Regions from separate parts of the Micromonospora sp. NPDC003816 genome, predicted to be linked through region 2. Evidence: predicted binding sites of a transcription regulator. Region 2 holds the regulator's gene; the other holds the start of a gene.

Region 1 (4,022 bases), on a different contig from region 2:
CCGGTGGCGCGGCGGCGCAACTCCGACTGGGTCAGTGCCGCCGCCGCCAGTCCGGCCGGCACCCCTGCCGCGCGGAGCGTGGCCGCCGCGTGCAGCGGGTCGCCGCCGGCCACCCGCCCCGCCGCGTCGAGCGCCGCCGACCCCTCGTCGGTACGCAACACGGCGAACTGCTCCAGATCCACCCGCCCATTGTCCGGGCCGCCACTCGTCCCCGCCCCGACCGCCCCCGCCCCCGATCCGACCGCCCCCGCCCCGACGCCCCCGCCCGGCGCTGGCCGACGCTGTCCGGTCCATGATCGTGCTCGATCCAGGATCGAGTGGTCTCGCAGTCGCCGGGATGCCACTCGATCCTGGATCGAGCGTGACCTTGACGCCGTTCGCGGCATCCCGTCCACCCGTCGGTCGTGCGGCAGCCCGCACCGTCGTCCTGCCGATCATGGAGTGGTGGCTCGGGCAATGCCCTGGATCGGGCGTTTCGTCGACCACAACTCCATGATCGACGGGCGACGGGCGAGGGTACGGCGGGAGCAGCGGCGAGCGACGGGCCGCGAAGCGACGGGGCGGCGGCGAGCGACGGGGCCACGAGGTGGGGCGGCGGTGGCGGGGCGAGTCGCGGGTGGTGAAGCGTCGACTACGGCGGCGGGTGCTGGGTGGCAGCGCCAGCGTCAGTTACGGCGGCGGGTGCTGTGGGTGGCGAGAACGAGCGTCAGCGCCCGGGTGTGGGCGTGGGTGTGGGGGCGGTCAGCGGGTGGGGTGGTGGGTGTCGACGAAGGCGTGCCAGGCGGCCGGGGTGAAGGTGAGCGCCGGGCCGGTCGGGTCCTTGCTGTCGCGTACGGCGACGACGCCGGGCAGGTTGTCGGCTACCTCGACGCAGGCGCCGCCATTTTGATTGCTGCGGGAGGACTTGCGCCAGGCGGCACGGGTCAGGTCCATGAGTTCGCCACTTCCTCGATCAGGCGGGCGGACTGCCGGCGCGGCAGCGCCTCACCGGCCACAGTCTCCCAACGCCGTCCGAGGCTGGCAAGCTCGTTCGGGCTGTCCACGGTGTGCCCCCGGAGTTGGTTGTCCAGGTGGGCCACCTCGGTGCCGTCGGCGAGCCGGGCCAGGACGAACGGCCCGGCAAGTCCGCCGTACCACGGGGTCTCGGCCGGCACGATCCGTACCTGGACGTGCGAATGGTCGGCGAGGGCGCGCAGGTGCTCCAGTTGCTCGCGCATGGTCGTGCGCTCGCCCACCTGGCGACGCAGCGTCTGCTGATCGAGCACCGCGACGAGCTGTGGCGGCTCCTCGCGGGCGAGGATCTCCTGCCGTGCCATCCGGGCCAGCACCCGCTTCTCGATCTGCTCGTCGGTCAGCGGCGGCCCGGCCCGCAACATCGCCCGCGCGTACGCCTCGGTCTGGAGCAGGCCCGGCACCACCGCCGGGTCGTACCAGCGCAGCGCGATGGCCTCGCGCTCGATCTCGCCCCACGGTCGGAACCAGTCCGGCTCGGCGTGCAGCCGGATCAGCTCCAGTATCCCGACGAAGAGTCCGCCGGTCTCCAACACCTTGTCGAGCCGGGCCAGGTAGTCGGCGCTGAGCTGGTTCTGCCCGGTCTCCATCGCGCTGATCGACGACGGAGCGTAGTTGACCATCTTGCCCAGTTCTTCCTGGCTGAGCCCGCGCAGCTTGCGGGCCCGGCGTAGTTGGTCGCGCAGGAAACCCAGGGTTGGCATGTCCGCCATCTGTCCGCCCTCCGTCACGTAGTCGCGCCGGAGAGTAAGGATTGGTCGTTCGGGGCGGAAGCGAGTGTCGGCGTGTCGCGGTCAACCGTTGGCGAACGGTGAAGAAAGAGTGGCGCAAGAGTGCGGAAAGAGTGGCGACACGGGGTGGTGGGTTGGCACTCTCCTTGACGGAGTGCTAGCCGAGGAATAACCTGCGATTAGCACTCTCACCCTGAGGGTGCCAACGTCCGGGCCCTGGTGCCCGGGGGTTGAACGCCAGGCGGACCGGCACCCGCGACGACGGTCCCGCCCGGTGGCATGTGGCAATTGACGCCGGTCGGCATGCCGATCGGTAACGAAACCAAGTACCCCAGGAGGGTATGCCCGTGACTACCGCGACCAAGGTTGCGATCAAGCCGCTCGAGGACCGCATCGTGGTCCAGGCGAACGAGGCCGAGACCACCACCGCCTCGGGCATCGTGATCCCCGACACCGCCAAGGAGAAGCCGCAGGAGGGCACCGTCCTCGCTGTCGGCCCGGGCCGGATCGACGACAAGGGCAACCGCGTGCCGATCGACGTCTCCGTCGGCGACACCGTCCTCTACTCGAAGTACGGCGGCACCGAGGTCAAGTACGCCGGCGAGGAGTACCTGGTGCTCTCCGCCCGCGACGTCCTCGCGGTCATCGAGAAGTAACCAACCGATCAGTGACGTTGCCCCGGTCCGGTTCGCCGGGCCGGGGCAACCTCGCGTCGAAGGGACATTCATGGCGAAGATCCTGAGCTTCTCGGACGACGCCCGGCACCTGCTGGAGCACGGTGTCAACGCGCTCGCGGACGCGGTCAAGGTCACCCTCGGGCCGCGCGGGCGCAACGTCGTCCTGGACAAGAAATTCGGTGCGCCGACGATCACCAACGATGGTGTGACCATCGCCAAGGAGATCGAGCTCACCAACCCGTACGAGAACCTCGGCGCGCAGTTGGTCAAGGAGGTGGCGACCAAGACCAACGACGTCGCCGGCGACGGGACCACCACCGCGACCGTGCTGGCCCAGGCCATGGTCCGCGAAGGTCTGCGCAATGTCACCGCGGGCGCCAACCCGGCCGGCCTCAAGCGGGGCGTCGACGCGGCCGCCGCGAAGGTCTCCGAGGCGCTGCTCGGCAAGGCCGTCGAGGTCGCCGACAAGAAGGCCGTGGCGCACGTCGCGACGGTCTCCGCGCAGGACGCCACCATCGGTGAGCTGATCGCCGAGGCGATGGAGCGGGTCGGCCGCGACGGTGTGATCACCGTCGAGGAGGGCTCCGCCCTGCACACCGAGCTGGACGTGACCGAGGGTCTCCAGTTCGACAAGGGCTTCATCTCGCCGAACTTCGTCACCGACGCGGAGTCGCAGGAGTCCGTCCTGGAGGACGCGTACATCCTGATCACCACGCAGAAGATCTCGGCGATCGAGGAGCTGCTGCCGCTGCTGGAGAAGGTCCTCCAGAACAACAAGCCGCTGCTGATCGTCGCCGAGGACGTCGAGGGCCAGGCCCTGTCCACCCTGGTGGTGAACGCGATCCGCAAGACCCTCAAGGTCTGCGCGGTCAAGGCCCCCGGCTTCGGTGACCGCCGCAAGGCGATGCTCCAGGACATGGCGATCCTGACCGGCGCCGAGCTGGTCGCGCCCGAGCTGGGCTACAAGCTCGACCAGGTCGGCCTGGAGGTGCTGGGCACCGCCCGGCGCATCGTGGTCGACAAGGAGAACACCACGATCGTCGACGGTGGCGGTCAGGGCACCGAGGTCACCGACCGGGTCGCCCAGATCCGCAAGGAGATCGAGGCGTCGGACTCCGAGTGGGACCGGGAGAAGCTCGCCGAGCGGCTGGCCAAGCTCTCCGGCGGCATCGCGGTGGTCAAGGTCGGCGCGGCCACCGAGGTCGAGATGAAGGAGCGCAAGCACCGCATCGAGGACGCCATCGCCGCGACCAAGGCTGCGGTCGAGGAGGGTACGGTCCCCGGCGGCGGTGCCGCCCTGGCCCAGATCCTGCCGGTGCTCGACGACGACCTGGGCTTCACCGGTGACGAGAAGGTCGGCGTCTCGATCGTGCGCAAGGCGCTGGTCGAGCCGCTGCGCTGGATCGCCCAGAACGCCGGCCACGACGGTTACGTGGTGGTGCAGAAGGTCATCGCCGCCGAGTGGGGCACCGGTCTCGACGCGGCCGTCGGCGAGTACGTCGACCTGGCCAAGGCGGGCATCATCGACCCGGTCAAGGTGACCCGTAACGCGGTCACCAACGCCGCGTCGATCGCCGGTCTGCTGCTCACCACCGAGAGCCTC
Region 2 (4,022 bases):
GGACGCCTCGTTCGCCGCGCCACTGCACCACCGAGCGGGACGCCGCCCAGGGGACGATCTCGTCCACGCCCGTCTCGGTCATCGCCTGCACGGCCAGCTCGCCCCGGTCGCCCTTGGCGATGCCCTGCACCACCACCAGTCGCGGGTGCGCCGCGTCGACGTACCCGCGAGCGGTGATGTCCAGGTCGAGGGTGCCCCGGCCGACGGCGGTGACCACCGCCTCGGCGGTGCCGCCCCGACCGTCGGCGAGCAGTAGCTCCTCGCCGACCCGGAGCCGCTGCACGGTGGCCGCGTGGTGGCCCTCAGGCCCGTCGAGCACCGTCGAGTCGGTGGTGGGCAGCGACTCGACCAGGAAGAGCGGAGCGGACACCTCAGGCGTGGCCGTTGAAGGCGTCGCGCATCCGGGAGAAGAACCCGCCCTGCTTGCTGAGCTCGGCGACCTCCTCGCCCCGGGTCACGGCGAACTCCCGCAACATCCGCTCCTGGTCGGCGTCGAGCTTGGTCGGGGTACGCACGTCGAGGTGGACGTAGAGGTCGCCCCGACCGGCACCGCGCAGGTGCGGTACGCCCCGGGCCCGTAGCCGCAGCGTGCTGCCCGGCTGGGTGCCCGGCTTCACGTCGACCGGCTCCTCGCTGTCCAGCGTCTTGATGGTCAGCCGGGTGCCGAGCGCGGCGGCGGTCATCGGCACGGTGACCCGGCAGTGCAGGTCGTCGCCCTTGCGGGAGAAGACGTCGTGCGGCCGCTCGTGGATCTCCACGTAGAGGTCACCGGCGGTGCCGCCACCCGGGCCGACCTCGCCCTGCTGCGCCAGGCGGATCCGCATCCCGTCCTCGACGCCGGCCGGGATCTTCACGGTCAGCGAGCGGCGGGTGCGGACCCGGCCGTCACCGGCGCAGGTGGGGCAGGGGTGCGGGATGGTCGTGCCGTAGCCCTGGCAGACCGTGCACGGCCGGGCGGAGACCACCTGGCCGAGGAAGGTGCGCTGCACCGACTGCACCTCGCCCCGACCACCGCACGCCTCGCAGGTGGCCAGGTGGGTGCCGGCGGCGGTACCGGCCCCGGTGCAGGTGGTGCAGAGCACGGCGGTGTCGACCGTGATCGGTGCCTCGACCCCGAAGGCGGTCTCCTGCAGGTCCAGTTCGAGCCGCAGGATCGCGTCGGCCCCGGGCCGGGTACGCGGTCGCGGGCCACGCCCGGCGCCGGTGGCCCCGCCGAAGAAGGCGTCCATGATGTCCTGGAAGCCGACGAAGGGTCCGGCGCCACCGGGGCCGCCCGGCCCACCGGCACCGCCGCCGCCCGGGGCGAGCGGGTCGCCACCGAGGTCGACGATCTGCCGTTTCCGGTCGTCGGACAACACCTCGTACGCGGCGTTGATGTCCTTGAACTTCTCCTGGGCCTCCGGGTCCGGATTCACGTCCGGGTGGAACTGGCGCGCCAGCTTGCGGTAGGCGCGCTTGATCTCGTCGTCGGAGGCCCCTCGGCTCACGCCGAGAATGCCGTAGTAGTCCCTGGCCACTGGGTTCCGTGTCCTCGTGTTCGTCTCGCGTTACGCCGGTCGGTGGCGGCAGCCTGCCGTCGGCCCTGACTGGTCAGTTCTGGGCCAGCAGCTCGCCCACGTAGCGTGCCACGGCCCTCACCGTGGCGATTGTTCCGGGGTAGTCCATCCGGGTCGGACCCAGCACGCCCATCCCCCCGACGATGGTCGCGCCCGGGCCGTATCCGGTGCTGACCACGGACGCCGCCCGTAGGTTGTCGATCTGGTTCTCGTCGCCGATGCGGACCCGCAGCGTGCTCGGCTCGACCTCGCCGATGAGTTTGAGCAGCACCACCTCCTCCTCGAGCGCTTCGAGGATGGGGCGCAGCGACCCCTGGAAGTCGAGCAGGCCGCCCCGGGCCAGGTTGGCGGTGCCGGCCAGGGCGAGCCGCTCCTCGTGCCGTTCGACGAGGGTCTCCAGCAGGACGGTGGAGAGCGTGGTCATGGCCGCCCGCAGGTGCGGCGCGCACTCGTCGATGAGTGTCTGCACCAGCGGTGGCGTGTCGGACAGGCGGGTGCCGACCAGCTTCTCGTTGACGAGTCGGCGCAGGTCCAGGACGTCGTCGGCGGGGACCGGCGCGGGCAGTTCGACCAGCCGCTGCTCGACCCGGCCGGTGTCGGCGATCATCACCAGCGTCAGCCGGGTGGTGGAGATCGGCACGAGTTCCAGGTGCCGGACGGTGGAGCGGGCCAGGCTCGGGTACTGCACCACGGCGACCTGACGGGTGAGTTGCGCGAGCAGGCGTACGGTGCGGTGCACCACGTCGTCGAGGTCCACCGCGCCGACCAGGAACCGTTCGATCGCCCGCCGTTCGGCGGGGCTGAGCGGCTTGACCCGACTGAGCCGGTCGACGAAGAGGCGGTAGCCACGGTCGGTGGGCACCCGCCCGGCACTCGTGTGCGGCTGGCGGATGTAGCCCTCCTCCTCCAGCACGGCCATGTCGTTGCGGACCGTGGCGGGGGACACACCGAGTTGGTGCCGTTCGACGAGGGCCTTGCTGCCGACCGGCTCCTGGGTGGCGACGTAGTCCTCGACGATCGCCCGGAGCACGGCGAGTTTCCGGTCGTCGAGACCCATCCTCCCCACCTCCTGTCGCAGGTCAGCCCGGAGCGCCCGGAGTGCCAGAGGAACACTCTGGCACTCGACTGTAGCGAGTGCCAGTCTACGTCGGCGTTCCCGTGCCCGCGATGATCAAGACTTCCCGGATGTCCGGAAACCGATCGGCGGGTTGACACTCCCCGGTGTCGCTATGGTGCGCCGTTGCCGCTGGCACCTACCGTGACCACATGACTGAACCACCTCGTCCTCCAGGATCCGGCGACGACCCCACGTCCCCACTGTCGGGCTCGTCGGGCCAGCCCGGCTATCCCCCGCCCGGCGGCTATCCGCCGCCCACCGGCGACCAGCCCCCGTCGCCCGGCGGCTACGGCACTCCGGGTGACTACCCCCCGCCCGGCGGCTACCCGCCGCCCGGCGGTTATCCCCCGCCGGGTGAGTACCCCCCGCCGGGCGGCGCGCCCGGTGTCGGGTACCCGACGGGCGGTTACGGTCCCCCCGGCGGCGGCTACGCCAGCAACGAGGACAAGACCTGGACCCTGATCGCCCACTTCGGCGGCCCGCTCGGGGTGGTCGTGGGCGGCGGTCTGCTGGGCTGGGTCGCGCCGCTGATCGCGATGATGACCCGGGGGCAGCAGAGCCCGGTGGTCCGGGCGCACTCGGTGGCCGCCCTGAACTTCCAGCTCACCTGGGCCATCGCCGGGCTGCTCAGCTGGGTGCTCACCGCGATCACCTGCGGGCTGCTGTTCTTCGTGCCGTTCCTGGTCTGGATCGTGCCGGTGATCTTCGGGATCATCGCCGGGGTCAAGGCCAACGAGGGCGCCCTCTACCGGTACCCGATGACCTACGCCTTCGTGAAGCGCTGATCTCGGCTTCGTGAAGCCCTGACCTCGGGGACGGCGGTCAGGGCAGCAGGTCCCGCACCACGGCGTCGGCGAGCAGCCGGCCGCGCACCGTGAGAACGGCGCGGCCGGCCGCGTGGGCGGGCGCGGCGAGCAGTCCCTGCGCCACCGCCTGCGCGGCAGCGGCCCGACCGGCGTCGTCGAGGACGTCCAGCGGCAGCCCGGACGCGAGCCGCAGCCGGAGCATGACGTCCTCCATGTGCGCCTCGCCGTCGGTGAGCACCTCCCGGGCCGACCCGGGAGACTCACCGGCGGCCAGCCGCCTCGCGTACTCGCGGGGGTGTTTGACGTTCCACCAGCGCACGCCACCGACGTGGCTGTGCGCCCCCGGGCCGAGGCCCCACCAGTCGCCGCCGGTCCAGTACAGCAGGTTGTGCCGACACCGGGCGGCCGGCGTCCGCGCCCAGTTGGACACCTCGTACCAGGAGAAACCGGCCGCGCCGAGGGCGGCCTCGGCGGCCAGGTACCGCTCCGCGGCGACGTCGTCGTCCGGGTACGGCAACTCGCCGCGACGCATCCGCGCGGCCA

What was found. The regulator HrcA, encoded in region 2, represses chaperone genes, less so after heat shock. The targets are predictions, from matches to a motif close to GGTTNGCACNCTCNNNNNGAGNGTGCNAACC.
Region 1: a site for HrcA is predicted at 1,920-1,950, ahead of groES (co-chaperone GroES). Genes of this name have one in related genera too.

What each region holds. Positions count from the first base shown of each region.
Region 1 covers NZ_JBIANP010000004.1:414,779-418,800, forward strand. Annotated here, with positions in the region: gene ACFYTT_RS17635 (methyltransferase domain-containing protein) at 1-182, opposite strand, end outside; gene ACFYTT_RS17640 (DUF397 domain-containing protein) at 742-933, opposite strand; gene ACFYTT_RS17645 (helix-turn-helix domain-containing protein) at 924-1,724, opposite strand; gene groES (co-chaperone GroES) at 2,084-2,398, shown strand; gene groL (chaperonin GroEL) at 2,469-4,022, shown strand, end outside.
Region 2 covers NZ_JBIANP010000016.1:32,813-36,834, forward strand. Annotated here, with positions in the region: gene ACFYTT_RS29145 (16S rRNA (uracil(1498)-N(3))-methyltransferase) at 1-370, opposite strand, end outside; gene dnaJ (molecular chaperone DnaJ) at 372-1,517, opposite strand; gene hrcA (heat-inducible transcriptional repressor HrcA) at 1,591-2,613, opposite strand; gene ACFYTT_RS29160 (DUF4870 domain-containing protein) at 2,823-3,458, shown strand; gene hemW (radical SAM family heme chaperone HemW) at 3,496-4,022, opposite strand, start outside.